DNA from 3 places in the Aliiglaciecola sp. LCG003 genome. Region 3 is predicted to be linked to each of the others. Evidence: predicted binding sites of a transcription regulator. Region 3 holds the regulator's gene; each other region holds the start of a gene.

What was found. Region 3 encodes FNR, which switches genes on or off when oxygen is low (the NO sensors DNR and NnrR bind a similar motif). Its sites were predicted from a motif close to TTGATCTAGATCAA; they were not measured.
Region 1: QR722_RS18320 (OmpW family outer membrane protein) is a predicted target of FNR. The motif match lies at 2,134-2,147, and genes of this name have one in related genera.
Region 2: QR722_RS03630 (YgaP family membrane protein) is a predicted target of FNR. The motif match lies at 5,198-5,211, and genes of this name have one in related genera.

Annotation. Positions count from the first base shown of each region.
Region 1 is NZ_CP128185.1:4,194,939-4,205,861, forward strand. Features, by position in the region: gene accC (acetyl-CoA carboxylase biotin carboxylase subunit) at 1-1,342, shown strand, start outside; gene QR722_RS18315 (HD domain-containing protein) at 1,429-2,019, opposite strand; gene QR722_RS18320 (OmpW family outer membrane protein) at 2,247-2,897, shown strand; gene QR722_RS18325 (hypothetical protein) at 3,081-3,410, shown strand; gene QR722_RS18330 (response regulator) at 3,493-4,164, shown strand; gene QR722_RS18335 (sensor histidine kinase) at 4,164-5,462, shown strand; gene QR722_RS18340 (cupredoxin domain-containing protein) at 5,552-5,833, shown strand; gene QR722_RS18345 (hypothetical protein) at 5,823-6,584, shown strand; gene QR722_RS18350 (hypothetical protein) at 6,626-7,282, shown strand; gene QR722_RS18355 (TlpA family protein disulfide reductase) at 7,385-7,843, shown strand; gene QR722_RS18360 (DUF4266 domain-containing protein) at 7,856-8,080, shown strand; gene QR722_RS18365 (DUF3570 domain-containing protein) at 8,071-9,363, shown strand; gene QR722_RS18370 (FAD:protein FMN transferase) at 9,388-10,287, shown strand; gene QR722_RS18375 (DUF6492 family protein) at 10,398-10,923, shown strand, end outside.
Region 2 is NZ_CP128185.1:874,284-885,206, forward strand. Features, by position in the region: gene QR722_RS03615 (SixA phosphatase family protein) at 1-477, shown strand; gene QR722_RS03620 (GGDEF domain-containing protein) at 758-2,479, shown strand; gene QR722_RS03625 (DNA polymerase II) at 2,527-4,905, shown strand; gene QR722_RS03630 (YgaP family membrane protein) at 4,917-5,144, opposite strand; gene QR722_RS03635 (response regulator) at 5,329-5,697, shown strand; gene QR722_RS03640 (MalY/PatB family protein) at 5,745-6,872, shown strand; gene QR722_RS03645 (Nramp family divalent metal transporter) at 6,896-8,092, opposite strand; gene QR722_RS03650 (TonB-dependent receptor) at 8,226-10,394, opposite strand; gene QR722_RS03655 (UPF0149 family protein) at 10,585-10,923, shown strand, end outside.
Region 3 is NZ_CP128185.1:2,218,683-2,229,605, reverse strand. Features, by position in the region: gene QR722_RS09545 (cation:proton antiporter domain-containing protein) at 1-65, shown strand, start outside; gene bfr (bacterioferritin) at 202-678, shown strand; gene bfr (bacterioferritin) at 681-1,148, shown strand; gene QR722_RS09530 (hypothetical protein) at 1,139-1,486, opposite strand; gene ccoN (cytochrome-c oxidase, cbb3-type subunit I) at 1,888-3,321, shown strand; gene ccoO (cytochrome-c oxidase, cbb3-type subunit II) at 3,332-3,937, shown strand; gene QR722_RS09515 (cbb3-type cytochrome oxidase subunit 3) at 3,939-4,124, shown strand; gene ccoP (cytochrome-c oxidase, cbb3-type subunit III) at 4,117-5,088, shown strand; gene QR722_RS09505 (FixH family protein) at 5,153-5,644, shown strand; gene QR722_RS09500 (heavy metal translocating P-type ATPase) at 5,644-8,031, shown strand; gene ccoS (cbb3-type cytochrome oxidase assembly protein CcoS) at 8,049-8,264, shown strand; gene QR722_RS09490 (sulfite exporter TauE/SafE family protein) at 8,265-8,930, shown strand; gene fnr (fumarate/nitrate reduction transcriptional regulator Fnr) at 8,960-9,688, shown strand; gene uspE (universal stress protein UspE) at 9,833-10,765, shown strand; gene ttcA (tRNA 2-thiocytidine(32) synthetase TtcA) at 10,864-10,923, shown strand, end outside.

The DNA of each region.
Region 1 (10,923 bases), 2.0 Mb from region 3:
TAAAGTTTTAATTGCTAATCGTGGTGAAATAGCACTGCGAATTCTAAGAGCTTGTAAAGAGCTTGGTATCAAGACAGTGGCGGTTCATTCAACTGCCGATAAAGATCTCAAACATGTGTTGCTGGCCGATGAATCCATTTGTATCGGTCGTGCTTCAGCCACCGAAAGCTATCTCAATATTCCTAGAATTATTGCTGCCGCCGAGGTATCTAATTCTGTGGCGATTCATCCTGGCTATGGGTTTTTAGCCGAAAATGCCGAGTTTGCTGAGGCAGTGGAGAAAAGCGGCTTTATATTTATTGGTCCAAAGCCAGAAACTATCTTGCTCATGGGCGACAAAGTTTCAGCTATAAACTCCATGAAGAAAGCCGGTGTGCCCTGTGTTCCAGGCTCTGACGGTCCATTGACTGAAGATGCTGAAAGTAACAAAAAAATTGCTAAACGTATTGGATATCCGATTATCGTTAAAGCTGCCGGTGGTGGTGGTGGTCGAGGGATGCGGGTGGTGAGGTCTGAAAAAGAACTGATCAACTCCATCGCTATGACGAAAGCTGAAGCGGGTGCGGCATTTGGCAATGATGTGGTATACATGGAAAAATTCCTAGAAAATCCACGGCACATCGAAATACAGGTGCTTTCAGACGGTCAAGGCAATGCGATTCACCTAGGAGAGCGGGACTGTTCGATGCAGCGCCGTCACCAAAAAGTGGTGGAAGAAGCCCCGGCACCTGGAATTAATTCTGAAACTAGGGAAAGAATTGGTGAACGTTGCCGTAAAGCCTGTATCGAAATTGGCTATCGTGGCGCCGGGACCTTTGAATTTCTATATGAAAATGGCGATTTCTACTTTATTGAGATGAATACCCGAATTCAGGTGGAACATCCGGTTTCTGAGATGATTTCCGGCGTTGACTTAATTAAAGAGCAACTGCGCATAGCCGCAGGGCAACCTTTGTCCATTGAGCAAAAAGATGTGCACTTGCGCGGACACGCCATCGAGTGCCGAATTAATGCTGAAGATCCTGAGACCTTTATGCCAAGTCCCGGAAAAATCAATATGTTCCATTCCCCAGGTGGATTCGGAATTCGTTGGGAATCTCATATCTATGCTGGTTATAGCGTACCACCGCATTATGATTCGATGATCGGTAAGTTAATCGCTTACGGAGAAAATCGTGATGTTGCTATCGCCCGAATGCGTCATGCATTAGATGAGTTGGTGATAGAAGGAATAAAAACCAATATTCCTTTACAACAAAGTATTATGGCGGATGAAAACTTCTTTAACGGTGGAACTAACATCCACTATCTAGAGAAGAAATTAGGCCTGAGTGAAACTTAGTCGACGTAGTAGATTTGAAAGCCCGAATCATTCGGGCTTTTTTTTGGACAAATTTGACTGTTGCACCCCATTCAACTAGTAAGTCCTTACTCAGTTAACCAGCCCTTCGAAACGGCCAAATCCAATTGTTGATTAACATAGTCCCAAAGGGCTGGAGCACTGTCTTGCAGATAGGCATTTCGTTTTAGCACTTGCTGTTTTGCCACACCGTGTATTTTCCAACTTCCACCGCCATTTGACATGTTCTGGAAAACTGGCAGGACCCGGTCCATTGCTTTGGCAAAACGAGCATCTACGCTAGTTGCCTGCTCAAATTCAAACCACAGGGATTTAAAAGTTTCTGCCATAGAATCTGGTAGTAGGCCAAAAATGCGATTAGCCGCTGCTATTTCTTTTAACGCCTGCTCCTGGTGATGATCATCATGGGCGAAGGCAAACATATCACCAGCGTCAATTTCAACAATGTCGTGGATTAACAACATCGACACAACTCGCTGCATATCCGTGCCTACTTCAGCATGTTCCGCAAAGACTTGAGCAACAAGAGCTATATGCCAACTGTGTTCGGCACTGTTCTCTTGGCGATTATCAGCGGATTGAACCAAGGTTTTACGTTGCACTGCTTTTAGTTTGTCCAACTCATTGATAAATTCTATTTGCTCAGATAAAAGATCCATTCTACTTCCATTCAATTGTCATAAAGGTATTTTACGGTAATTATCATTTTAGTGGTGACAAAAATAGTTCTCAAATTCACTTCGGGGTAATAAAAGACTGATTAAGCTATTCAATTGATTTGCATCAATCTTTTGCTGATTCGAAGTTGCGCCAGATCAATATCATCAGCAATCATTTCTATAAGCTATGGGTATTGAACTTTTACACATTTAGCTTGGAGAAATACATGAACAGAAAAACCTTATTATTAGCAAGCGCCTTAGCAGCTTCTGCTCCCATCGCCAGCGCATACAACACTGGCGACATTGTGGTTAGGGCCGGTCTAACCACTGTTGCACCGGATGAGTCTAGCTCCAATGTATATGTCGCCAACAGTGATTTAGGTGTAGGAGTAGGGGTCGACAATGATACCCAATTGGGATTGAATATCGCTTACTTTTTAAGCCCTAATTGGGCACTTGAATTACTTGCTGCAACACCCTTCGAGCATGACATTACCCTAGATACAGTAGGATCCTTAGGTAGTAGTAAGCATTTACCTCCAACACTTTCCGCCAACTACCACTTTGGGTCTGCAATGGATAGCTTCCAACCCTATGTCGGCTTAGGCATAAATTATACGGTGTTCTTTGATGAGGAATTTACCGGAGCAAACAGACAGGCTGGTTTCAGTCAGTTGAAATTAGATAACTCCTTCGGCTTGTCTGCCCAAGCGGGCTTTGATTATATATTAAATGACAATTGGCTAGTAAATGCATCGGTGCGATATATCGACATAAATACACAGGCAACTTTCGACTTGAACGGAAGCAAAGGCAGTGTAGATGTTGATATTGATCCCTTTGTATATTCATTAACCGTTGGCTATAAGTTTTAATCTGCTAATAATTAAAATGTCAGGCGCTGCGGCGCCTTTTTCTATTTTAGCCGCCAAGCGCTATTTAACCTATACTCTTGTTATATTTAGCCATTTTATATTGAAGGCTAAGTTCATTCCGTGTATTTACCCCAAATACTACGAACAGATCTAATAATTAGCCATCAGAATTGGAATACCATAATGATATATGCCTTAAACCTGTATGACATTGTCGAGGGTGAAGAAGATACATATCGGCAATATGTCAAACTTGCCACCCAACAACTTATTGATCTTGATGCTAGGCCGGTATGCTCTGGTACCAATCCAGTCCGCAGTATTAAGGGGAATTCACGGCAACATATGTTGGTGATGGAATTTGCCAACCAACGGGAATTTGACCGCTTTATGTCACGCTTAAAAGATCAAAAATTACATATGCTGCGCGATACGTCCACTGAAAACCATATATGGACCTTATACGAAAACTGGAACTTAAAACATTGGGTCAATAAAACCCGTGCTAATTAAGGAAGCCTTAAGGTAAACAAGGTTATATTAGATGCAATTTAATAATATAATCTGTTTATCGTCACCAGGGGTTAGCAACATCATGAAAATACTATTAGTTGAAGACGATTTAGCCCTATCCGAAGCGCTGAGTAAGTCTTTGCGCCAGCAAAACTATGCGGTAAATTGCGTCCACAATGGTAAAGATGCTTTGCTAGCACTGGCTGACAATGAAAGTAACTTATTGGTGCTCGATTTGGGGCTACCCGATATGGATGGATTGAAGTTACTGGACACCATTCGCCGTAACAAAAATACCATACCCACTTTAATCTTAACCGCCAGAGACACTTTACTAGACAAGATAGAAGGGTTGGATAAAGGCGCCGACGATTATTTAGCTAAACCTTTTGATATGGACGAACTATTAGCTCGATTACGAGTAATGGAACGTCGTTTAGGCACCTCACAACAATCCGTCATTGAATGCGGCCCAGTGCGATTAGATGCGACAAATCATCTGTTATTAATCGATGGAGAGTCTGTAGAAACCTCCAGACGAGAATTTACCCTGTTAAAATCACTGATGGAAAACGTGGGTCGAATCCAATCTAAACATCAACTTGAGAGCAAGCTGTATGAATGGGGTGATGAAGTTGCGAGTAACACTATAGAAGTCCATATCCATAACTTACGCAAAAAACTACCGGCGGATTTCATCAAAACAGTACGGGGCGTTGGCTATAGCGTAAATCAACGGGCCTATACCGCTTAATGAGCTCTATTCGTCAATATCTTACCTTGCTGCTGATTTCAGCCATCGCGCTTATCAGCTTTATTGCCGCGTTGCAGGGTTATCGTTCAGGCATGGAAATGTCCTCACGTTTATTCGATGCCGAACTCAGAACCATTGCAAAAAGTATGTCTTCCTTGCCCAATACCGAACAACAGACAATTTTGGCGAGTAACGAGGATTTGGCTATTCAGCACTGGAATAATGACACTCTTCTGGTGCGCACCAGCAATGCCCCGCAGCAACCAATCAGTGGTTTTTCCCAAGGTTATTCTGATCAGAATTTCAATGCTCAACGTTGGCGGGTGTATGCTTCTTTCGATGATGTAACCAGTAAATGGGTATTCGTTGCTCAGCCGTTGAAAACTCGCTTTGAATTAACTGAAGAGATGATGTTTGCAGCGATGACTCCCCTGTTAGTGAGCATTCCATTTTTAGCCTTGGCCATATTTGCCTTGGTAACCTATGGCCTTGCTCCTCTTCGAGAGCTAACCAAACAGTTGTCGCGACGCCCAGACAATGATTTCAGCACTATCATATTGTCTCGTACTCCGAAGGAATTGGCACCAGCGGTTTTCACCCTAAATACGCTTTTACACCGTTTGAATGCTGCATTTGCCAGAGAAAAACAATTTGCCAGTCATGCCGCCCATGAATTACGCACACCTTTGAGTGTACTAAAGATCAATCTGCATAATTTGCAGCAGGCTTGCTTAGATCATCATGATGACATTACTCAACTACAAGCAGATACAGATAGAATGATCCACGTGGTTAATCAGATACTGTTGCTCAGTCGGACCAATCCAGAACTAACCAAAACAGATTTTGAGATCTGCAATCCTTATAACGTCGCGCAAAAAGTGATTTCTGATATTTATCCTAATATTGACAGAAAAAACCAAGTGATTGAACTGAATGGGGGAGCTGATAACTTCCAAAGCAGTGAGTTTGCACTTTATACTTTATTGCAAAACCTAATCGCGAATGCCAATAAATATGCACCTGAGAATGGTGCAATTCACTGCAAAATCCAGCTCATCGATGGAGCTTTAATGATAGACGTGGAAGATTCAGGGCCTGGTATGCCAGAAGATGAACGGGCCCTTGCCACAGAGCGTTTTTTTCGCGGTAAAATTCACAACAAAAGTAAGATAGAAGGTAGCGGGCTAGGCTTATCCATAGTGGAACAAGTTGTTAGAATGCATACAGGACGTTTGAGCTTGGGCACTTCTGAACTTGGCGGCTTGCATGTATCCGTGGTGTTGAATCCGCTATGACTCGACTAATCACTAACCTCCCAGCGCTAGTCGCCGTGCAAGCGACTTTATTCCTGGTTATAGGATTACTGCCTTTTACCAGTTACGCGATGAAAGAAGTTGAAGTCTACATTAAAGACCATCTTTTTTATCCCGCAGAAATACAAATTCCTGCACATCAAAAAGTTAAAGTAACTTTTATAAATCAGGATGCTACACCAGAAGAAATTGATAGTTTTGACCTAAACCGTGAAAAAGTAATATTTGGTAACAGTCGCGCGAGCATCTTTGTTGGACCATTGAAGGCCGGACGCTACCGCTTTTTCGGCGAGTATCACCCAAACAGCGCGGTCGGTTTCGTGCAGGTTGTGGAGAACTTAGATGCTGAGTAATGCTGTGGTGTTGTTTTTAAGAGATGCGTTGCCCATTTTCTGGTCATTGGCACTTTTAGTGGTGCTAATTGCTAAATGGCCTAAGTGGCTGGTACCAGGCTCCATTGTTGGCCTAATTTTAAGTTTCTTAGTGTTTCAAGAGATTGGCACTGTCTCCTCTTGGTTCGACGGAAATGGCTACGAATTTTTCCAAATCAGTTTGCATATATTGAGTTACCTTATATTTGCTGGCATTTATTGCTTCGTTAATACCACGCAAAACAAGACTAGCTTACTGTTAATGGCTGCAGCGGTATCCACCTGTATAATTGTATTGAACACTACAAATGCGATGGTATTTTTCTCTAGTTTCTGGAGACTAGATGGCAATAATTCCTCCTTGTTTATCGGCCTTGCATTGGGTGTAGGTATTTGTACCAGTATCGCTACCTTGTTAGTACTTTTACTCAAGCCACTCACCAGCTTCACTGTTAGCAAAGGACTTTTATTGTTATTTGTTAGCGGTCAGGTGGCCCATATAGCCAATTTGCTGCAACAAATTAATTGGATCACCTCAGAACAACTTTGGAATAGTAGCCAGATAATATCGGATGAAAATGAAGTGGGAGAGTTTTTAGCAACCTTATTCGGCTATGAATCATCTCCAACCAGTGCTTATTTATCTATCTATCTGATTGCTTTGATTGCGCCCTTAATTGTTAGCCTTTTGCTAAATCGAACAACACACACTAATTTGGAACCTAGGTTATGAGGCTTAAATTCTTTTTTTGCACTATTTTATGGATGCTGCCGATGCTGCAATCATTTGCAAATGAAGGCGCGGTAGATAAGGTCTACCATCCTTATGTGTTGCCCAATGAACGGGAAGTGGAATGGCGCTTTGCTTCCCGTCAAAATGATGAAGGCAATTTACTCACCCAACGAATCGCATTTGGTCATGCTATTTCTGAAGGTGTAACCGTGGAAGCCTACTTTATCGGCGCAAGAGATAGCAACGACGATTTTGGCCTGCAAGGCTATGAACTAGAAGCCCGCTGGATGATCACCGAACAAGGTCAATATTGGGCGGATTGGGGAGCATTGTTTGAAATTGACAAACAACACAACGCCGATATTTGGGAAGCAACTTCGGGCTTGTTACTGGAAAAAGAGTTTGGTCAGTCTAGTTTAACCACTAACTTTCTGCTCACTTATGTATATGGCAATGATGTGCGCAACGAATTTGAAAGCCAATTCCGCCTGAAGTATCGCTACCGCTGGCAACCTTGGCTGCAACCCGCCGTTGAAGTTTACACCGGTGAAGATTTCATTGGCGTTGGTCCTGCATTCATGGGGATACATAGGTATCAGGGACAAAAGCAGCTAAAATGGGAGTTAGGTTTTATTGTTGGCCTGAATGGCCATAGCAAAGATCATACGTTGCGCTTTGCCTTAGAATACGAATTCTAGCCCAGTATCTATTCTGCTGTTTATTCATTCAATTCCGCTCTTTTAAGGTTCACTTAAGTTTCGCGATTTATGCTTTACAAAATAGTCTGAATTGCGAGTGGTATGAAGTCTTTAATTTTATGTGTTTTCTGTCTGTTCTTCAGTGGCTTGAGCACTGCTTTGCCGGCCCCTGAATTCTCTGTGGGCGATAAACAATTGAGTGATTTAAAAGGACAGGTTATTTATCTGGATTTTTGGGCCTCATGGTGTAAACCCTGCAGGAAGTCTTTTCCTTGGATGAATCGGATGACCGAAAAATACGGCACTGAAGGTCTTAAGGTCATTGCGGTCAACTTAGACAGTGATGCGACTTTAGCAAATCAATTTCTAGCCAAAATCCCCGCGCAGTTCCAAATCGTCTATAACCCAGACGGAAGTATTGCAAAGCAATATCAACTTCCCGGCATGCCATCTAGTTACATCATTGATAAGAGTGGCGAAATACGCGTTGCTCACAAAGGTTTCCATTTGGATAAAACCCAACAATATGAAAGTGAACTCGTTTCGCTGTTAAAAGAATAGGAGAACTAACAGATGAATTGCAAAATGAAAAATATATTGGTCACCCTTACGGTAGTGCAATTAGCCGGATGCGCTTCATTGGGTGTTGAACCTTGGGAGCGAGATTTGCTGGCACAAGAATCTATGGCGTTGGATTCAGAAGGCGTTGACATAGGTTTAGATGACCACATCTATTTTAGTAAAGAAGCCACCAGTGGCGGGCGTTCATTTGCCGGTGGAGGTTGCGGATGCAATTAACACCTAAAACAAATGTAACCGCCTTGCTGGCAGCTGCATCTTGCGCCCTGTTAGGCACAACAGTGCAAGCAGATGAAAATGCGGAGAAATGGCAGTTTGACACCGCAATCTTATATTATGGAGAGTCAGATCGAGTTCAATTGGTCGAAGGGGTATTCAATGCTAAAAAAGACTTTGGCGACGAAAATATCTTCAATGGAAAAATGGTAATCGATACGCTAACCGGCGCATCAGCTTCCGGTGCAGTCGCCCAACCCGGAGTGCAAACTTTTACTCGCCCATCGGGCAATGCAAGCTACACCGTCAGCGCTGGAGAAACCCCACTAGACGATACATTCCGTGATACCCGAGTTCAACTAAGTGGTCAATGGACTCAACCTTTGGCAGAAAATATGCGCGCTAGCACCGGCTTGCAAGTTTCAAAAGAATACGACTACCTGTCTATTGTGGGCAACGGCTCATTGGCCTATGACTTCAACAAAAAGAATACGACACTTTCAGCAGGAATATCTTACGCATTAGATACTATCGATCCTGTGGGCGGCGCGCCGGTTGATTTTACAAGCATGATCATTGACCGTGGGCAATACGCCACTGATGAAGCATATCGACAAGATTTTGATGCCACTCGCACTAGTGGCAGTCAGGATAAGGATACGATTGATTTGTTGTTAGGTGTAACTCAAATCATCAATAAGCGTATGTTAATGCAGTTGAATTACAGCTTCTCAACTTCGGATGGTTATCACAATGACCCGTATAAAGTGCTCAGCGTAGTAAATCAACAAGGGCTAACCCAGGACATATTGCATGAATCGCGGCCTACTGAGCGATCCAAGCACAGTGTTTATTTGCAATCAAAGTATGCGTTGGATTCTGGAGTGGTAGATGTGTCTTACCGTTTTGCCACTGATGACTGGGATATCAACTCCCATACCCTTGACACCAGATTTCGCTATAATTTATCCGAAACCAGCTATATTCAGCCTCACTTTCGATATTACCAGCAGACAGAAGCAGATTTCTATAGTCCATTTTTAATAGAAGGTGCGCCACTTCCCGAGTTTGCAAGTGCTGACTATCGTTTAGGTGAAATGTCTGCCATCACCCTAGGGTTGAAATATGGTATGCAATTACAAAATGGCCATGAATTGGCTTTTCGGATTGAGTATTATCAACAGGATTCAGACAATGCTGGATTTGACGCACCGGGTGCCTTGGCTAATCTTGAACTCTATCCATCTGTTAAAGCAGTCATAGCGCAGGTAAGCTATAGCTTTTAATCCCATAGCGCATATTAAACATAAATGAGTTTATCTCCTCAAGTCAGTATAGAGCCAAAAGGCGATCACATCAGTGGTCGCTTTCGTTCAATGGCTAGTCTTTGCGAGATATTAGTCGATAGCCAAGATATTCACCTGGCGACTGAGTTATGTCAAACCGCTTTTGTTGAAGCCAAACGGATTGAAAATAAATTTAGTCGCTATCAACAACACAATTTAATGGCAGGTATCAATAACAGCAAGGGTCGGTCCATTAAAATTGATGATGAAACCTATAAATTACTGACCTTTGCCGATACTTGTTATCAACTGAGCGATGGCATGTTCGACATCACCTCAGGTGTATTGCGTAAAGCATGGAGATTTGATCAATCAGATAAGCTGCCCAGCAAGCAGCAAATCACAGAATTGTTACCCTTTATTGGCTGGCCGCAGGTTAAGTTCGACGCAGAAAAGATCACCTTGCCCATCGGATTTGAGTTAGATTTTGGTGGAATTGGCAAAGAGTATGCGGTTAATAGTGTTGCCCAACAGTGCCAACAGATTGCTAAAGATGTCTCGGTTCTGGTCAACTTTGGGGGCGACATTCAGGTGACTCGTCCCAGAGCTAAGCATGCATATTGGCAAGTAGGAATAGAAGACCCCAGCCAATCCAGCAAAGATACGGTTGTAGTCAACATCGCTGCGGGAGGATTGGCTACCAGCGGCGATGCAAACCGCTTTTTATTAAAAGACGGTATACGCTACGGACATATTCTTAATCCCAAAACCGGGTATCCCATCATGCAAGGGCCTAGATCAGTCACGGTAGCAGCACCACAATGTATTCAAAGCGGCTTACTGGCAACTTTAGCTCTGTTACATGGCCACAATGCCGAGGCGTTCCTTGAACAGCAAGATGTGACTTATTGGTGCTTCTGGTAAGCTGATATGACAAATATAGGCGCGCAATCGACTCAAGTTGATGGCAAAAGTGCAGTACTCTCGGTACACTTTTATCCCAATACAAACTACCAATATGACAAAGGACAATAATGACAATTGGCGCAGTGTTACCGCTGAGTGTGCGGGGCAGTTACGATGTAGACGACTTAGGTAGAACAGAAATTCTGTTCAAAACCTTAAGCGCCTTTTCTGAACCTGGCATGTTCTCTAAATTTTTAGTCGTCACTCCTGATGATGAAGTAGAGATTGTGCGGCAACGGATGCAACCTTGGGCTCATTTAAATCCAGTGGTCATGTCTGAAGATGAACTGGTCCCAGAGCTTAAGAAGTACCCCAAAATGCGTGGCTGGCGTAAACAACAAATTGTCAAAATTGCCGCATATAAAGAATTTTCAGATGCCTTTTATCTCACCTTTGATGCAGATGTTATTTGCTTGAAACCAATTACATTGGACAAATTAATCATAGATGGCAAAGCATTATTACAGTACGAGCCCCGTAGTTTCCATCCTAAATGGTGGAAGTCATCTGCCCGCCTGCTAAAAATGTCACCTAATGTGGGTGATACGGAAAAAGGTATGCATGTTACGCCAGCCATACTATCAACTGATTTGA
Region 2 (10,923 bases), 1.3 Mb from region 3:
ATGAAAATTTTTGCAGTTGTGATTAGTAGTTTGATTTGCCTATGGTCCAGCCACTGCAAGGCTTATGATTTGTATTTGATTCGGCATTTCGAAAAACAGCCTGATCAGCCAAACCCGGCGTTAACCGAGCATGGACAAGCTCAAGCGGCCAAATTAGCCCAGTTTTTGACGGATAAGGGAGTGGTGTATATTTACAGCACAGATTATCGCCGCACCCAACAGAGTGCGGCCCAAAGTGCCAAACTGCTGGAGCTCCAAGTAACCTCATATGACCCCAAAAATTTAGCTGAATTTGCTCAGCAGATTTTACACAAACAGCAAAATTCGCTGATAGTCGGCCACAGCAATACTACCCCTGAACTCATATCTTTACTTGGCGGCCAAAGTAAGCCTATTGATGAAAGCCAATATGGTGAGGTTTTCATTCTCCACGTCTCCGAGCAGCACGTAGACACCGATAGTTTTCATATTGAATAGCGCAGGTCGATAGAATCTAAATCTATTGTAAAGGTATGAATTGATATAATTAAATATTGTACAAATGTTGTACACTTATTTGACATTGGTGATGATTGGAGACGGGTCTTTGCGATGGTGTCTTATACTTGTCGTTCTGTGCTGTGGATGGAGCAGGGACACCTGTGCGTCTGTTGAAAAAATCCTTGAATGGCGGTCTCCCTATAAAGAACTCATTGGTTCAATCCCTAAATCTCCAGACGAGGTTTTAAAGCAGTTGTTAGAAACTGACTTGAGTCAAGTGAGTGATAACAATAACCTGGCTCAACACTATTCTTCGCTAAGTATGGTTTACTACGCCCTAAGCTTTCCAGAATCAGCCTTCGCGAATGCCCAAACTGCTCTTGAATATATTGACCCAGATACCCAGCCTTGGCTATATCACATGTCAAAACTCAATGAAGCTCAGGCTTGGGATTTAACCGGTAAACCAAATAGTGGCGTTATCGGGGCCAATGCGGCCTTAGTGTGGGCCGAGTTACAACAAGACACCGATTTAATTGTCTTAGCTCTATATGTAAGAGGTAGCTTATTAAACAGTATGCTGGATTATCGCGGCGCCTTGCGGGATCTTCAACGGGCTTATGAAATTGCACCACAGGCGTCAAATCTCAATCGAGGTGATATAGCCGGTATGTTGGCTCTAGTGTACGAGTATCGCCGGGAAGACTCACTGGCCATTCCATTTTTCCAAGAAGCGGCTAGTTACCACCGAGCAAATCAAAACTTACTCGAGTTGAGTATTGCTTTGTATGGCTTGGGCCGCGCCAACAAAAATATTGGCAATATAGAGTTGGGTCGCCAGTTATTAGTTGAATCAAAACAGATTGCAACCCAAGTAGGTGATCAACAGGGTGTTGCTTATGCGTTAAAAGAGCTTGCAGGGCTTGCTTTGGCGGAAAATAACTACCAAGTCGCGCAACAATTCATCCAGCAGGCTTTCGAGATATTTGAAGTTAGCCAAAACCAATACATGTTGTTGGATGCATATCTCACTATGGCAAAGATCGCCCTAGCCGAAAATGACTTGCTAGCGGTCAAAAAATTCCTGCATTCTGCCCAAAGCTATGTAGATATAGTCAATATGCCGGTGCAAGCAATTGCCTTTGACGAGTTAACAGCACAGTATTTAGCGCTAAGTGGTCATCATCAGCAAGCATTTGAATTACTGCTTGCCACGATGAATCGTAAGCAACGATTGCAGAGTCAAACAAGTACACAACAATTACATAGTTTGCGCTCCCAATACGAAATTGATATGAAAGACCGTGAAAACAAATTGTTAGAACAAAAGAATCAACTTCAGCAATCAGATTTAGAGTCAGTAGAAACCCGAAACTTGCAACTGTTATTGCTGTTCGGCGCTACCCTACTAATCTGCTTATTGTTAGTTATCTTGGTTTATCGAACAGTACAAAACCGTGCCAGATTTGAACATCTAGCCAATATCGACAGCTTAACTGGATTGGCGAATCGGCGTAATGTCATGGAAAAATTGCAAACTCAAATTGAACTGGCAAGACGCCACGAGTTTCCCTTGTCTGTCGCCATTGTTGATATAGATTTCTTCAAAAAAATTAATGACAACTACGGTCATGCTGGCGGCGATAAAGTGCTAAAAGCCATCGGGAGTCTGTTTGAACAAACTTTCAGGCAAAGTGATGTGATTGGTCGTATTGGCGGAGAGGAGTTTTTGATTGGGTTGCCTCATACGGCATTAGGTGATGCAGATAGGACATTACAGAGCCTGTCACTGAATGTGAAACAACTTTCCGATTCCTTCGATTTATCGGGTCTGAGCTTATCAATATCAATTGGCCTATCCTTATATCAAGCCGGTGAGTCAATCGAAAGTTTATTGTTAAGATGTGATAAAGCGCTTTATCAAGCTAAGCGTGGGGGGAGAGACCAAGTCGTTACCTACCGAGAAAATCATTCTACATTGCTGCAATTGGAAGTCTGAAATTGCTATACTCCAAACTGTACTGTTTTTATATTGGAAGTTAACTCCTGTCTGCAGCGTCTACCCATCGAGGTTTTGTTTTAACCCGCAATCAAATTGAACGAAGCGGTCAAACCTACTTAGAATTCTGGTTAAGCACGGATTCTGGCCCCGTTAAATTAATTACGCAAGCACAACAAGCTGTTATGTTTGTCGCTAAATCAGAAGCTAGTCGAGCAAAGCAAGTACTGCTCGCAGCTGGATTAAAGGTGTTAGCTAAGGAGTTGTCGCTTAAAACCTTTACCCACCAACGCGTGGAGGGGTTGTACTTTCAATCCAATAGTCAATTTTATCGTGCCAGAGAAGTGCTGAATGTAGCGGCTATTACAAGCTATGAAAACGATATTCGGTTAACTGATCGCTATTTGATGGAGCGCTTTATTTGCGCAAGTGCAAATTTTGTCGGACGACAAGTCGCTACCTCCCCCAGTGCCCCCAATACTTACACACAATATGAAAATGCTAAATTAAAACCGGCTGAATATGTTCCGCAATTTACCCTATTGTCACTAGATATTGAATGTAGCCTAAATGGTGAGCTCTATTCCGTTGGCTTAAGCGCTCTAAATTTCAAACGAGTCATCATGATCGGCAACCCTCAAGGTGAAGATGATTGGATTACATGGGCAGCGGATGAGTCCGACTTATTACAACAATTGATGCTGGTTATTGGCCATCAGGACCCTGATATTATCATTGGTTGGAATGTGGTTAATTTTGATTTTAGGCTGTTGGTCGAGCGTGCAAAATTAAATAACATTAAGCTCAAATTAGGCCGTGACAACAGTGAGGTATTTTGGCGCGAACCCAAGGGCGATAGTCAGCAGGGTTTTGTCAGCATTGCTGGTAGAGTGGTGATTGATGGTATTGATAGCCTCAAAACGGCAACTTATCACTTCGATAGTTTCTCATTGCAACATGTCTCTGAACAGTTACTGGGTAAAAGCAAACAAATAGAAGATGTAGATAATCGTGTGGCGGCAATCACCCATGATTTCCAGCATGACAAAATTAAACTTGCTAGATACAACCTGCAAGACTGTATCTTGGTCGAGGAGATTTTTCAGCACACCAAGTTAATCGACTATTTGATCCTCAGAAGTCAAATCACCGGTTTGGAATTAGACCGGATGGGCGGCTCCGTTGCGGCTTTCATCAATTTGTACTTACCTAAATTACATCGCGCAGGTTTCATTTCGCCAAATCGTCCAATTGACGGTGGATTAGCAAGCCCCGGCGGCTACGTAATGACATCCCAGCCAGGACTGTATAAAAATGTTCTGGTGCTAGATTTCAAAAGTCTATATCCATCTATTATCCGCACATTCAAAATTGACCCCTTAGGGCTGGTGGAAGGTTTGGCACAACCCGATGACGCGATCCCTGGTTTTCGGGGTGCATTATTTTCAAGAGACAAACATTTTTTACCGGACATCATAGATAGTCTGTGGAAGCAAAGAGATGAAGCCAAGCGTCAGCAGAACTCTGCTCGTTCCCAAGCAATCAAAATATTGATGAATTCATTTTACGGTGTGCTGGGCTCAGGAGGTTGTCCGTTTTATGATACTCGCTTAGCCAGTTCTATCACCTTGCGAGGGCATGAGATCATGCAAACCACCGCAAGTTGGATAGAACAATGCGGCTATAAAGTGATATATGGAGACACAGATTCTACATTCGTTTGGTTGGAGCACGTATCTAGCCCTGAGGAAGCGCAGCGTATCGGCCAACAGCTTGAGACTAGCATTAACCAGCAGTGGCAGCAGAAATTAAAGCTTGAATACCAGTTAGATTGCCATCTGGAAATAGAGTTTGAAACCTTATTCGAAACCTTTTTGATGCCAACTATACGAGGTTCGGAGCTGGGCAGTAAGAAGCGCTATGCTGGGGTTAAACGAACCCGTAATGGTGACACTGAACTTATTTTTAAAGGCTTGGAAACGGTACGTTCCGATTGGACAGCCATTGCAAAGATATTTCAGCAGACGCTGTATCAGAGAGTATTCGATGGTCAAGATATCACGTCATATATGCTAGGCGTAATAGATGATATTCGCCAAGCCAACAGAGATTCAGACTTAGTCTATCGCAAGCGTCTTCGACAGCGACTTGATAAATATACCAAGAATGTGCCGCCCCATGTCAAAGCCGCCAGACTTGCTGATCAACAAAATCAAAAACTTGGTAAGCCACTACAATATCAACACAAAGGTTGGATCAGCTATGTGATAACCCTAGATGGCCCTCAACCTATTGAGTATGTAAGCTCGCGTCTGGATTATGAGCACTACATAGAAAAGCAAATACGGCCCATCGCAGAAGGCATATTGCCCTTTGTTGGTCAATCTTTCGAACAAATTACCAGTTCACAATTAGGCTTGTTTTGAGAGATTTTCACTTAGTTGGGGTGATAAGAATCGTCTCGAAAATCAGCATAAGTATCGATTCCTAATGCCTTGTACAGCAAGCACACACCAAAACTGCTAGTTACAAAGAGAATAGCACCAAGGGCACCAAGTATTAAACTTATGGTTAATCCGTAAATACCTTCAACCGCTACTGCCAGTAACGCTAAAGCGATAACTGAGCGTATTGCTGTGTCTAAAATACCAACATTTTGTTTCATAATAATCTCCTGAAGTGATGTTGGTATGCTAGCTATCCCCTAACTTTGGCGTATTGATCTGCATCAATGAACCGCTTAGTGAAGGAGATTAAACATATATTAGAAGAAAATAGGTTGTTCAAATTGAATTTCAAAGGGTATATTTAATTGGCTTTTTGAACGATGAAAGAAAGGTGAATTTGCTGTGCACAACGTATTAATTGTAGATGATGACCGCATCACGTTAGAGTTATTACAATTGATCCTTGAGGAGTGTGTTGAGGGCCATATTATAGCAGCTAGCTCTGGTACAGAAGCCATAGACTTCGTTAATGCTAATGACCTAAATCATTTAAGCTTGATAATTTGTGATTGGAATATGCCGGAAAATGATGGTTTAGAAGTATTGAAAGCATTGCGTAAAAAAAATAGACAACTACCATTTTTAATGGTTACTGGTAACCCAACACGCCAACTAGTTATCTCTGCTCGCAAAGCTGGTGCCACCGATTTCATCGCCATACCGTTCAAAAACTATGATTTAACCGAAAAAGTAAGTAATTTGCTCAACTGAATTGGGTAATACGTGCTTTGTCTGAACCACTAATTAAGGGTCAATTCATGCAGTTTGATGACATCATCGATCGCTCCTCTACTTATGCTTTTAAATGGGAAAAATATAAGCAGCGGGATATTCTTCCCATGTGGGTTGCTGATAGTGAATTTGCCTCTCCAGAACCTATTATCCAAGCGTTAAGTCAACGTGTTGAACATGGTCTATTTGGCTATACCTTACCAGCGCATTATGCACCTGCTAATCAAGCAGTCAAACGCTGGTTGTCGGTCAAACATGATTGGGATATCAAAGAAGAATGGATAGTTTGGACACCCGGTGTAGTACCTGCATTCAATGTTGCTTGTAAAGCATATTGTAGCCCAGGTGATACGGTCTTAATTCAAACTCCTAATTATCCACCACTGCGTGCCGCACCTGCGCTGCACAATCTCAACCGAGTGGAGATTGACACTTTAGAAGTTGAAGGCCGCTGGACGCTAAATTATGCGCAGTTGGAATCCGCAGCTAAAGACCCTAAATGTAAACTGCTTATATTGTGCAATCCGATGAATCCAGTTGGTTCTGTCCTCAATGAACAAGAAATGCAAAAAGTGGCGCAAATTTGCGCTCAGCATGATGTAAAATTGTGTTCTGATGAGATTCATTGTGACTTGATCCTAGATGTAACTAAAAAACATCTACCCGCGGGTAATATTGCAGGTTTGGAGCAAAACTCTATTACCTTAATGGCTGCAAGTAAAACCTTCAATATTGCCGGTTTAGGCACCTCATTTGCGATTATCCCGAATAAGGCCTTACGCACTAAATTCCAAGCAGGAATGCAGGGCATGGTGCCCTGGGCAAATATTATGGGTTTAGTCGCGACCGAAGTTGCATTCACCCAATGCGATGAATGGCATCAGCAGTTACTCGACTATTTGCGTGAAAATTTGGCCTTTATTCAACAGCAGGTTGATACTATTGATGGCTTGAGATTACTCAATGTGGAGGCAACCTTCTTAGCTTGGATAGATGCTAGTGGTTTGGGCGTGGATGACCCGCAACAATATTTTGAGAGTAAAGGAGTTGGACCATCTCCGGGAATTGACTTTGGCGACAAAAATTTTGTCAGAATTAACTTTGCCTGTCCCAAGAGTATGCTAGAAGAAGCCTTTAAACGTTTTAAAGCTTAAGCGCTTTGCTCTTACTGAAGGCCTTATAAAAACAATTGACTCAATTTATATAAGCCTAGAGCGGACACAAATAATACTATAACGCCTCCTAGCAAGTTGGCCAGCACACCATTTTTGTGTTCGCCAAGCAGGGTTTTGTTGTTCATTGTGTAAATTAAAAACAGCGCAATAATAGGTAACAGTAACCCATTGGTCGCTTGGGCAAACAAAATAGCGGCTAACGGTTTGATGCCTAAGCTTGCGAACAATACACCAATTACAATGACGGCCAGCCAAACTATTTTGAAGCGTATATTCGTCAGCTCAGTACGCCAACCAAGCGCTCCACACACCGCATAAGCCGCTGCTAGCGGCGCCGTAATGGAACTGGTCAGCCCTGCAGCAAACAGCCCAGTGGCAAAAAACAAGTTGGCGTAAGTACCGAGTAAAGGTTCCAACTGCAGGGCTATATTGGTAGCTTGCAACTGGGTTTGGGTCGCAAAAAAAGCGGTAGCTGCGCAAGATAAGACGGCAAAGGTGACAACGCCGCCTATCCCAATGGATAGGGCGGAATCCATCCTGCTATCACTGATAGCTTGGTTGAGTTGGGACCTGACGGGTGGCTTCCTGGCTACTATGCTGGCATGTAGGAATAGGTTGTAGGGTACTACTGTGGTGCCAATTAACGCGATAATCATTAACTCGCTGCCCGTTGGCGCAGAAAAAGACATTAAACCTGTGAACATTGCTGCGAAATCAGGGCCAGCCATGAGCATTGTGATTAAAAATACCAACGACATCAATAAGACTAAGGCGATAAGCACCTTTTCTATTAGCACGAATTTACCACTGATAAGCAGCGCTATAGCAATAGTCGCTAGCAAGCAAACCCATTGTACAATCGAGCCCCCCATTACCGAGGAGAGACCTAAGGCAGCGCCGGTTAAATTGCCTGCCTGATACGCTGCATTACCTGCCCCAATAGCACTTACCACTAAGGTTATTACAATCCATTTACCGACTCCACTAAATTGATTCCTAATCGCCTCAGCCAAGCCTCTGCCTGTAACCAGACCCAGACGTGCAGCCATTTCTTGTAATACGAATGTGGCAATAACTGAAAATAGTAAGGCCCAAACCAGTGCATAGCCAAAGTTAGCACCCGCCATAGACGCCGTGGTGACGGTGCCAGGACCGATAAATGCGGCGGTGATGAGTAAGGCAGGCCCAAATTTTTTCATATTTATCAATTGGTTTGAGAAAGTGGCTAAAACGGTAGCAAGCTTACGGGGAAATTCATAGCATAGTTTTAAGCGGAGTAGCATTCGCCACACCGATATCACAATCAGTGTAGCGATATTTCCGTGACTTAGTCTAAAACATCATTCTAGCGCCCAGCACCACCGAACGTCCTGGTAGCGGGGCAACATCCTTTATAAAAGAGGCATGTACTCTTGCTTCTCGATTAGTCAGGTTGTTTGCACGGGCAAACAAAACCAGTTCGTTATCGCCTAAGTCTAGATAATAATTAAAAGCCGCATTCACTAACGTGTAGCCTTGTGTGCTAGTTTCGAATTCGGCTATATTGTCCTGTTGGGCGTAGTAGGTGGCGCCGACCTCTGCATGCCATTTGGTATCTTCCCAGTGCAGCTCGGCACCTAATCTAAACGGCGGAATACGAGGCACATTTTGGCCATTTTTGAGCTGTGCAAGGGTTTTGTCGAGGTAGGTTTCTAGGCGCATGTTGTTGCTGAAATGCCAGTCCAATTCGGCCTCAAAGCCATAAATGTCAGCATCTTGCTGGCGAAAAACATAGATCGGGGATTGATGTTCATCATGACCTTCTTCTGCCTCCTCTTCCACATGCTCTTCAATATATAAACCACTATTTTGTTGAAAAACATAGTTATCGATTTGATTGTAAAATAGACTGATTGTTGCTTCGATTTCTTCAGTGGTTAGGTGATAAGTAAGATCAACATTATTCGACTTCTCTTTTTGTATCGAACGTTGAGTTTGAACGATATGCAAGGATTCGTGATCATCAATATGTTGCTCATCTATATCAAATGCCATACCCAGTTCGTAAGTCCCTGTTGCGATATGTAAACCGTTGGCAAATAATTCAGAGGCGGTTGGAGCGCGCTGAGAGTGTGCGAAATTAGTTGAAAGGGTGTGTTGCGGACTTATTGTCCAAACGGCGCCCGCCGATAGACTAAGGGCGGAAAAATTTTGCTTATCGAAATATATTTTGTCGTCAGCTTGTTGAGCGTCTTCGGACTGAAAATTGAAGAAGTCATTGTCAATGGCAATGTCGGTCTTTTCATAGCGGCTACCTAATTGCAAAAGAACATCACCTAGGGGTTTTTCTTCGAGTATAAATAGTGCATACGAGTGACTTTTGGAAGGTGGAGTGAAGGCCTCGTCACCTAAGGCTGAAAAGTCTCCTTTGGTGTAATTTAAGCCAATTACGCCTTCCCATCCATGGAAAACCTGATGATTTCCCCATAATCTGTATTCGTTCGACTCGTTGGTGAAGGTCGTACCTACCTCACCGCCTTCTATTTCACTGTGAGAATAATCAGTGTAAGCACTTCTAAAATGAATTTCTGACAGCAAGCCTTGCAAATTTTGCCAATCGATAAGTAGTTGATAACGATCTTGATTTAAGCGGCCAAATGGAGGTGCTTGTTCCTCGTGGGACGCTTCATCCGCGAGCTCTTCATCATGTGAGTGACCCGGAATACCATAATCACTTTGCAGGTTGCCAACTGACACGGCGAGATTGAGATCATCTGACGTCCACCCTAAACCAGCAGAATAACCCCGAGCATCAATGAAGGTGTTATCTAACTTGCCATCCTCATGATCCTCGCCTATTTCTGCCGAGCCTGGTATGGAATAGTCTTCTGTTTTACGATCGAAAGCATCAAGGTGCCACAACCATTGATCTGCACCACCATCTATATTGATATTGAGTAAATCTTCACTGGATACGCTGTCGTGTAAATAGCTGACTTTACCTTCAACTTCATCCCGCTGCTCGGTGGGTAATCTGTTATCTACCACATTGACGACCCCGCCAATTGCGCCACTTCCATACAAAAGTGTTGCGGGCCCTCTGAGTACTTCAATTTGGCTAGCGTTGGCGGCTTCACTGGATACTACATGATCGGGACCAATTCTTGATGCATCAGATACATCTAAACCATTTTGTAGTACTTTTACTCTAGGACCATCTAAGCCTCTAATGATTGGACTGCTTGAAACTGGCCCAAAATAAGTGCTATTAACCCCAGGTACATTTTTAAGGGTCTCCCCAAGGGTTGGGGCTATGCGCGATTCTAAATCATCCCCGGCGATAATCGATACCGGCGTTGCTGATTGCAATACGGTACGATTTAATGGGTTGGATGTGATAATTAGCTTTTCGATTTCGTGCTCATCTTTTTGCGTAGGCTTGGCTAGCTCTTGGGCATTGATTGGGATAGAAAAAGACAAGGCAATTGCCGAAAAGATAGTTGAGTGCTTGAGGGTCAACACGATTAATTCCGTCCAAAGTTGAGTTAATGTTATGTTGTAACAGTTGATACACTATAACATTTCATTTGCGGTGCATGTCAATGGATTTAGGTCATTTTAAGTTTAATCCACTTAAAAAAGCGCCAAAGGGCCTAAATTCTCAGATAAGATAGACGATTGACTCTCTCAATTGAACAGTAAGGAGCCTGAATTGCCATTTGCCAGTCCAAATTACCAACAACAATTAAAAGGACTTTATACCCAAGATTATAAGCAAATTTTGCATTCTGAATTGCATATCCACGGCTTAATCTTTGCAGTGTGCGCGGCTCCCGAAATTCCCCTGCCAGAAGATTGGTTAGCTTGGGCATTTCGCAAGCATGGACAAATCGCCAATGAAGATGACATGGAGAAAATAGCCCAAATCTTGATGGGCTTATTGCAAGAGCAACTGCAACAAATGCGAATGGATCAAATTGAATTTCCGATGAAAGGTCAGTTATTGCCGGTCGATGCCGATGAAAACATCGAAGTAAGTCAGTGGTTGACT
Region 3 (10,923 bases):
TTACTGAAGCCGGGACAGGTTTTGCTGAAGAGAGCTTGCAAATGTTGGCTATGTCCCAGAAATAGTTCGCAAGTACAAGATAATAGAGTCACCAATGATAATCATTTGCATTGACTATCCTTTTGTTTTATAAAGGATTTATGTATTTTTGTTAAATCTTGGGCTATAATGTTCGAAATGCTTAAACAGGAATATTTATCTATGAAAGGTAAACCCAATATAATTTCAGTATTGAATGAAATTCTCACCGTTGAACTGACCTCTATCAATCAATATTTTTTACACGCTCGGATGTATAAAAACTGGGGATTGAACCGTCTCGATAAGGTGTGCTACAAAAAATCCATAAAGGACATGAAGCAGGCTGATGAGCTAATCGAACGCATTCTCTTTCTTGAAGGGCTGCCTAATCTACAAATGTTAGGAAAGTTGTATATTGGTGAAGACACCCAAGAGATGATCCTGTGTGACAAGAAATTTCAGTTAGAACAGATACCCAAGCTAAGAAATGCCATTGCGTTGTGCGAATCTGAGCAAGACTACGTTTCTAGAGATGTATTAGAAGAATTGCTTGAATACGAAGAAGAACATCTTGATTGGCTTGAAACCCAAGAATATCAAATAGGTGCGCTGGGTTTGGAAAACTATCTACAAACCCAAGTAGCGACAGGAGAATAATTATGAAAGGCAACCAAACCATTATCAGTGCGTTAAACGGCCTACTTGCTTATGAATTGGCTGCAATGGATCAATACTTCATTCACTCCCAAATGTACCTAGACTGGGGATTGAATAAATTACATGAGCGCATTGCCCATGAATTTGAAGATGAAAAAGGCCATGCAACAAAATTAATAGAGCGTATGTTATTTCTAGACGGCACACCGGATATGATCACCCGCGAGGGTTTTAAAGTGGGTTCAGATGTTCCCTCCATGCTTGAGAGTGACTTGCGGGTTGAATACACTGTAACCGATAAACTTAAACAGGCTATTGCCCTGTGCGAAACAGAAAAAGACTATGTGACCCGCGATATGCTAATGGTATTACTCGAAGATACTGAGATGGATCATGCTTATTGGTTAGAGCAACAATTGGGTTTGATTAAACGTTTAGGCCTAGCAAATTATTTGCAGGCTCAACTATAATCTGTTTGAAAAAATACCGATAATGTATGTGATTGAGCGGTTTGCACGTCATACAGCTCGATCACTAACTTCCAACGCATTCTAGGTTCACTACAAGCACCGATAAACAATTCAGCTTGATGGGTAACGTCTTTTACTTGTTGCTGACTGTTTGAAACAAATAGTGGCGTTCTGCCCATAAACATATTCGTCCCCTCTAACCATGCTTTTTCAAATGCATATTTGCGATCATGTGAAATAGTTAGAGCAAGAGATTCTTCGATTTCGATGGGGAAATCAGCAAAAACGACTGTCACTACACTGCCATCAACCAATATGTCACATTGTTTTTGGGTCAAATAGCACTGTCTGTCGGTTAAAATTTGATTTTTCGGTTGATTAAGTGAATAAACAACGGAAAGAATCAAAATCACAACTATAATAGGGAAGATTTGTTTAATCAGAGTGTTGCACCGTGTTTAGTATTAAATATGAGCATATTTTTGCCAAAGTTTGACCTAACATTTTGATAAACACAAGAAATCGCAAAAAATCTATTGATTGAGATCAAGGCTACTATGATTAGAGTATCTTTTTACGAGCAAAAACTTTATGATCTGCGTCGTAAAACCCTAGTTTAGTTACTTTTTTCAGTAACTTAGGTTAATAAATTGTTAATGATGACTTTTTAGTCATTTTACACTCAACGAGGTTAAATTTTTTGCCTTGTTAATAATAATGAAGTGGAAGATCCATTAATATGAGCGTAACCAGCCAAGAACATCCGGAATACAACTATAAAGTCATACGGCAGTTTGCCATCATGACCATAGTTTGGGGCATTGTAGGCATGACTGTAGGTGTGTTTATTGCAGCACAGTTATATTGGCCTGCATTAAATTTCGATATCCCCTACCTCACATTTTCAAGATTACGTCCGTTACATACAAATGCTGTTATTTTTGCATTTGGCGGATGTGCCCTATTCGCTACGTCGTTTTATGTCGTACAACGAACCTCTCAAGTTAGATTGTTCAGTGACAAACTAGCCTCATTTGTGTTCTGGGGATGGCAACTGGTTATCGTTTTGGCAGCAATCACCTTGCCAATGGGTTTAACCAGTACAAAAGAATATGCAGAGCTAGAATGGCCTATTGATATTCTTATTACGTTGGTTTGGGTTGCTTATATTATCAACTTTTTCGGTACCATAGTGATCAGGCGAGTTTCGCATATTTACGTAGCGAACTGGTTCTTTGGTGGCTTCATGCTGACGGTTGCGGTTTTACATATTGGTAACAGTATGGCAATTCCAGTCTCGTTATTTAAATCATATTCGATTTATGCAGGTGCCGTTGATGCCATGATGCAATGGTGGTACGGACACAACGCCGTTGGTTTCTTCTTGACCGCGGGTTTCCTAGGTATGATGTATTATTTCGTTCCTAAGCAAGCTGGACGTCCGGTTTATTCCTATCGTTTATCAGTTGTTCACTTTTGGGCATTGGTATCTTTGTATATTTGGGCCGGTCCTCATCACCTTCACTATACGGCTTTGCCCGACTGGACCCAATCACTAGGCATGGTAATGTCAGTCATCTTGTTTGTACCTTCTTGGGGCGGCATGATCAACGGTATCATGACCCTATCCGGTGCTTGGCATAAATTGCGCACTGATCCTATTCTACGTTTCCTAATCGTGTCATTGTCATTCTACGGTATGTCGACATTTGAAGGACCGATGATGGCAATTAAAACTGTTAATGCTTTATCTCATTACACTGATTGGACAATCGGCCATGTACACTCTGGTGCGCTAGGTTGGGTAGCCATGGTTTCAATTGGGTCTATCTATCACCTTATTCCGGTGCTATTTAACAAACCAGCCATGTATAGCATTCGTCTGATAAATATCCATTTCTGGTTAGCGACTATCGGTGTCGTGCTTTATATCGTAGCCATGTGGATGTCAGGTGTTCTGCAGGGACTAATGTGGCGTGCGGTTAACTCCGATGGCACTCTTACGTACAGTTTTGTGGAGTCGCTTGAAGCGTCTAAACCTTTCTATTTTGTGCGTTTCATTGGTGGTGTATTTGTGGTTGCGGGTATGTTGATAATGGCATACAACGTTTATCGTACTCTACGTACGCCAAATGAAGAGTTTGCGGTCGAACCGCAAGCGCAAGCAGCGTAGGAGAATAAAGATGAAAAATGTTCATGAAATTGTAGAAAAGAACGTTGGTTTATTAGCCATCTTTGTTTTGATTGCGATAAGTTTTGGTGCCATGGTTGAGATCACACCTCTTATGTATCAGCAACAAACAATGGAACCAGTTGAAGGCCTGAAGCCTTACACTGCATTGCAGTTAGAAGGACGTGACATATACATGCGAGAAGGTTGCGTAGGTTGTCATAGCCAAATGATCCGCCCTTTTAGAGCCGAGACTGAGCGCTATGGTCACTATTCCGTAGCCGGAGAATCAGTTTGGGAGCATCCGTTTTTATGGGGCTCTAAACGCACTGGGCCAGATTTGGCCAGGGTTGGGGGCAGATACAGCGATGAGTGGCATCGAGTTCACCTAATGAACCCTCGAAATGTAGTGCCTGAGTCTAATATGCCGGGTTTTCCTTGGTTAGCTGAAAACACCCTAGACGGTGCACTTACAGAACGAAAAATGCGTGTATTTAAAGACTTCGGCGTGCCCTATACCGAAGAAGAAATTGCAGGTGGCAAAGCAGCTGTTCAGGGTAAAACTGAAATGGAAGCTTTGATCGCTTACCTCCAAGTTCTCGGTACGGCGTTGAAATAGTATGGATTACGGTACAGCCGGTAGCATATTTACTGTTGTGGTGTTTGTGTGTTTTATTGGGATCGTGTGGTGGGCATATAGCAGTCGTACCAAAGCACGTTTTGATGAAGCACAAAACCTAGTGTTCGATGACGAACCAACACAACCATCAGAAAAAAAAGAGCGGGAGTCTTCGATAAATGAGTAGCTTTTGGAGTATTTGGGTTTCAGTTATTTCGCTGGGAACAATTCTAGGGTGTTACCTATTGTTACGCTGGTGCTTGTTAAATAAAACAGGCGTTGAAGAAGGTGACGATATGCATCATTCATTTGATGGCATTCTGGAAATCAACAATCCATTGCCACGTTGGTGGACCATCATGTTTTACATGACTTTGGTATGGAGTATCTTATATTTACTTCTTTATCCTGGACTAGGAAATTGGCAAGGTCTGCTTGGTTGGAAGAGTTCGAACCAAAATATCCAGTCTTTACAAGAGTCAAGAGATGCGGTTTTAGCATCACGAGAAGCAGCCAAAGAGTCGTTATTCGGGGTGGGAGTTCAATATGATCGTGAGCTTGAATTTGCTGAGGCAAAATTTGCTCCTATTTTTAATCAGTATGCAGAGCAGCCTATTGAAGTCTTAGCTAAAAACGAAGACGCATTAAAAATAGGTCAGCGTTTATTCGCGCAAAACTGTTCTCAATGTCATGGCTCTGATGCAAGAGGTCAACGCGGCTTTCCAAATTTGACTGACAAAGATTGGTTATACGGCGGCACGGCAGAGAAAATAACCGAAACTTTGATGAATGGTCGACAAGGTGCGATGCCTGCATGGATAGATAGTTTTGGCGCACGGGGAATAGATGAAGTCGTGGCTTACACACTAAGTCTAAGTGGCCGTCAAGTGGACCAAGGGTTGAAAGATGCAGGACAAGCTCGTTTTGCAGTCTGTTCAGCGTGCCATGGCGCAGACGGTAAAGGTAATCAAATGCTTGGTGCACCAAACCTAACCGATAATATTTGGTTGTATGGTGGTACCAAAGATGCGGTCACTGAAACTTTGACTCATGGTCGTGCGGGTGTCATGCCTTCATTTAAGAATACCTTGGGCGAGAAGAAGATCCATCTAGTAGCAAGTTACGTGTACAGCCTTTCACAAGATAAATAAGTGTTAGTTCAATTATAAAGCCCTGAATCTCAGGGCTTTCACTCCTATAAAAGAAGTTGTAAAAATGAATCGAACAGATAAATCACCTTGGTATAAACAATTCTGGCCGTGGTTTTTGATTACGATTCCCCTGCTCTCGATGATCTTAAGTATTACTATGCTTAACCTAGCGTTAACTACCGAAGACAGTTTAGTGATAGATGACTATTACAAAGAAGGTCGTGGTATTAATATGCAATTGTCGAAAATTAAACAGGCGCAAAAATTAAATATCCGTACTCAACTAGGTATCAATGGCGTCAGTGTACAACTTCGATTTGTGAGTGGAAAACCTAGTAGTGGAGAAGCACTGCAATTGGCTTTTCATCATGCTACTTTAGAGCAGAACGATTTTACTGTGTTATTAACTAGCGATGCTCAAGGTATATATCGAGCAACACTTGATAACGAAATTAGCGGAAAATGGAAAGTGACTTTATTGCCATTAGATGGCGAATGGAAAGTCTTACAAGATGTTTTCTTACCGCGGGCGCAAAGTTTCGATTTTAATCCCTAATGGAATCTCCTCAACCTGAACAATGCTACCACTGCGGCTTGCCAATTGTGCCTGGCCAAATTTTTCAGGCAACTATTTTAAATCAATCCAGATCACTTTGCTGTCCCGGTTGTAAAGCCGTTGCAGAATCTATCATCAGCAATGGCTTGGAAGATTATTATCGATTCAGAACTGAATTTGCTGATAAGGGCGATGAGTTACTAGATCAAACGTTAGACACCTTAAAAGCATACGATCATCCCGATATTCAACAAGAGTTTGTTACTGCGGATGCTGATGACAAACAAATTCAACTGACCATAGAGGGTATTAGCTGTGCAGCTTGTGGATGGTTGATTGAAAAACAACTTTTAAAACTAAGTGGTGTGAACCGGGTTGCCGTCAACGTTTCTGCAAGACGAGCAATCGTAAACTGGAACGACAAAATGTTATCCCTAAGTGATATCATTTTTAAATTGGAAAAAGTAGGTTATCACGCCCTTCCCTTTCACCCTGATGAGCACGAAGCATCCTACCAAAAAGAACACCGCCAGTTTTTAAAACGAATTGGCTTAGCGGGATTGATGAGCATGCAAGTGATGATGCTTGCTATTGGATTGTATTTTGGGATTTTCGGTTCAATTGATCAGCAAACCAAACAGTATTTTCACTGGGTTAGTTTGGTGTTGACCACCCCAGTGGTGCTTTATTCAGGCTTTGAGTTTTATAAAAGTGCCTTCAATGCGCTGCGCATGAAATCGTTGAATATGGACTTTTCTGTGTCATTGGCAATTATAGGTACTTTTTTAGCCAGTGTCTGGGCAACTTACACACAAACAGGTGAAATTTATTTCGAGTCTGTGTGTATGTTTATTTTTCTTCTGCTGATAAGCCGCTATATCGAACATCGAACCCGCTATAAGGCCAGTCAAATATCAGCCAATATGTTCAAGTACATTCCTCTTACCGCCATGGTTATCGACGATGGCATTCCACAATCCTGCTTAGCTAAGCACCTTGAAATAGGTCAAAAAGTGTTGGTCAAGCCAGGTGAAACTATTCCCATTGATGGCACCATCTCAGCCGGTAACGGCAAAGTGGATGAATCAATGCTCACCGGTGAAGCCGAACAGGTCAGTAAGCAAACAGGAGACGCCGTTTATGGTGGAACTCTTAATCTAAATGGTACCTTAACTATTGATGTGGGCTGCGAACTCAAGTACGCCCTAGTCAACCGTATTTTACGCCTTCAAGAGTCAGCTTTAGCTGCTAAGCCAAAAGCGGCGATATTTGCTGATGTGGCCTCCCGCTATTTTATACTGGCGGTGCTGGTAATCACTGTGATTAGTTATCTCGCTTGGCTTGCTTATCAACCCGAGCGAGCCTTTTGGATTGCAATTGCCATACTGGTAGCAACTTGTCCTTGTGCCTTAAGTTTAGCCACACCGACGGCTTTAACGAGTGCGCTGGCCAAATTGAATGAATCTGGAATATTATTAAAACGAGCCGACGTGCTTGATCAGATCCCTGAAATAGATTGCATTGTGTTTGATAAAACCGGCACCCTCACCCAGGGCTATTTTTCTATTGTTAACATTGAGCTATTTAGCAACGTCGACAAACAAATGGTGTTAAATTTAGCGGCAGGACTAGAAGCCTACTCTGAACACCCCCTTGCCAGTGCGTTTACGCGCCCGACAGGGCTTAAAGTAGAGGACGTTGAATCTGTATCAGGATACGGTTTGAAAGGTGTATACCAACAGCATGAAGTGAAGATCGGCAAGCGAGAATTTCTTCACCAATCTGCAGTATTGGAAGCTGTCGACCCGTCTTTTTCAATTTTTTTACAAATGGATAATAAATTACTTGCCGCCTTTGAAATGCGTGATCAGGTTAGACCTGAAGCGTCTGAACTGATCGCGTCTTTATCTAATCATGATGTATATATGCTAAGCGGGGATAATCACCGTAATGCCCAACAAGTTGCTCAGCAAATTGGCATCAAAAAGATTATGGCTAATCAGACACCATCACAGAAGCTTGCTTTCATTGAAACGCTACAAAGCCGGCATAAAATGGTTATGATGGTAGGTGATGGAATTAATGATGCACCGGTTTTAGCCAGGGCTGATGTATCAGTTGCAGTGGGCAGTGCAGCTGATATGTCCAAGCGCTCGGCAGATATTATACTGCTGAATAATAGGCTTAGTGCAGTTACCACTATTTTTGATATGGGCAGCAAAGCTAGACGCAAAGTTAAACAAAATATGAGCTGGGCGATCGGCTATAATTTATTCATTACGCCCTTAGCGGTATTGGGGTACTTAAGTCCCTGGATGGCTGTAATTGGCATGTCCTTAAGCTCGATTATAGTAGTGGTTAACTCGGTACGTTTAATGCGTTCGTAACGCTAAGGTAGTCCAATATGAGTATCATATATGTGTTAATCCCGATTGCCATTTTGTTAGTACTGATCGCAATTGCCGTATTCTTTTGGGCGGTAAAGTCCAATCAATTCGAAGATCTTGAACGTCAAGGCTACAATATTTTGTTCGACGACGACATTAAGTCCCACGCTAAGCCAATTGAAGCTGGGGAGGAGAATGAAAAATCCCCATCTGCCCCTAAAGAGCCGCTATAAATGACGGATTTCACCTGGTTTTCTGCACTATTAATAGGCTTAGCGGGTAGCGTCCATTGTGCAGGAATGTGTGGTGGTATTGTTACTTCCTTTACGTTTATGCTCCCTGCTAAGCAGCCTCGTTTGCCTTATTTACTTGCTTATAATCTTGGGCGGATAAGCTCATACACGTTCGCGGGTGCTCTTGCTGGGTATTTCGGGGTGCTGGTGACAACCAATGCTTATATCAACCCACAAGCGCTGTCCCTAATTGGCGGCATATTGATGTTAATGTTAGCGTTATACATTGGTAGATGGTCAAATGCATTAGCTTACTTGGAGAAAGCTGGGGCTATTGTATGGCGTCGAATTAGCCCCTTATCAAAACGTTTCATCCCTTTTAAATCCCCCCTGTATGCCCTGCCGTATGGCATGATTTGGGGATGGTTACCTTGTGGACTGGTATACTCAACGCTAACTTGGAGTGTCTCCAGCGGCAGCGCGATATCCGGTGCTTTAACTATGTTTTGTTTTGGCCTAGGCACGTTACCTGTTATGTTGGCTATGGGAGCCAGTGCAAATAGTATTAAAATATGGTTAGCAAAAAGATGGGTCCGACACTGTATAGCAATGCTGCTTTTCATATTCGGCTTGCTTTTATGCCACCGCGCCATCCATAATTGGTGAAAAACTAGAGCTAAAAAGTATGGATAACTATGACTGGTCAAACTGATTTCGGTATTCGCTGTCAAAATTGTAGCTTCAACCATTTATGTATTCCTGTTTCCCTCAATGAAACAGAGATGCAACGTCTGGATGATATAATCGAACGTAAACGACCTCTACAAAAAAGTGACCAATTAACCATTCCGGGGCAAAAATTCACCTCTTTATTTGCTATTCGTAGCGGTTCTTTTAAATCCTATATTACCTCACGAGATGGAGAACAGCAGATCACTGGCTTTCATTTCCCTGGTGATATTGTTGGTTTTGATGGAATATATTCCGAAAAGTATCAAAGTTATACGCAGGCTATGGAGACATCCATGATCTGTGAATTGCCCTACGATAAGCTGGATACTATGAGTGAGCAACTTCCCAGTTTAAGACGGGAAATGTTGAAAATCATGAGCACTGAAATTAACCAAGACCACAATATGATGATGCTATTAAATAAGCGAACCGCTGAAGAGCGCATGGCCCATTTTTTGGTTAACATATCGCAAAGATTCGCCAGTCGAGGTTTTTCGTCAAGCGAGTTTAATCTCACCATGACCCGCAACGAGATTGGCAATCACCTAGGTTTAACGGTGGAAACAGTCAGCCGCTTACTGACACGCTTCCAAAAAGAACATGTGATTAAAGTTGATGGTAAATTAATTCAAGTTATAGATGTGGCTTTACTGCAGCAAAAGTTGGGTGATCAAACAGTTAGTGCAAATTAGATACGTAAAATGCGGGTGATATTCGCTAATTCCTGCAATTAGTTTAGTATTAATAAAGCTAGGTGCGTTTATATTTTGCTAGAAATAGCTTCTCATTTTGAGTCGTTCGCAAGTTAGATTCCGTCAATACTACAGGGAGATATTATGTCAGCTTTTAATAAAATACTTGCGGTAATGGATCCTTCTGTCACACAGCAAAAATCATTACTGCGCGCCATGAATATTGCTCAAAAAACCGGCGCCAGTATTACCGCATTGCTATGTATCTACGACTTCTCATATGAAATGACCACTATGTTATCGATTGATGAGCGTGAAACTATGCGCCAAGCTATCGTAGATGAAAAAACCGATTGGCTAGCAGATATCGTAGAACCCTTGGTTACTGGATGTAGTCAATCTGTCGATATTAAAGTTGTTTGGCATAACCGCCCTTTCGAAAGTATTCTGTATGAAGTCATTGATAATAGTTACGATTTAATCGTTAAAGGGACGCAGCAACACGATAGCTTAAAGTCTGTTATTTTTACTCCAACTGACTGGCACTTGTTGCGAAAATCACCTGTTCCGGTGTTGCTAGTCAAAGATCATGATTGGCCGGATAATGGTAATGTTTTGGCCGCTATAGATATCAATACTGAAGATGAAGAACACAAAAATTTGAACCACAAGGTTAGCCAATCTTGTCAGGTTTTTGCTCAACTGTTAAATGGCAACGCCAACTTGGTAAATTCCTACGCGGGTACACCGGTGAATATCGCCATTGAAATCCCCGAGTTCGATCCGGTTGGGTATACCGAGGCGGTTAAGCAGCATCATATCGATGCTATGCATGAACATGGTGCCCAGTATAAAATATCCCCTGCTCGTATCTATGTTCGAGAGGGCTTACCTGAGCATGTTATTCCGCAAATTGCAGAAGAGATCGACGCAGAACTTTTAATTATGGGCTCAATTGGACGTACTGGTATCACCGCTGCATTGATGGGTAATACCGCTGAACATGTCGTGGATTCCCTGAACTGTGACATACTCGCGTTGAAACCTGACGAATTTGACTGCCCGATTAAGCGCTAACCCCTAGTTTAATTGATTTTCTGGCTAAGTGGCGTTTCTATTTTCTGGGTTTTCGCTATAATCCATCGCCGCAAGCGCCGCCAAGTTGTAGGAAATTCATGAGCAAATTAGACACATTACCTGAAAATAAGAAATACAGTTTTAACAAATTGCAAAAA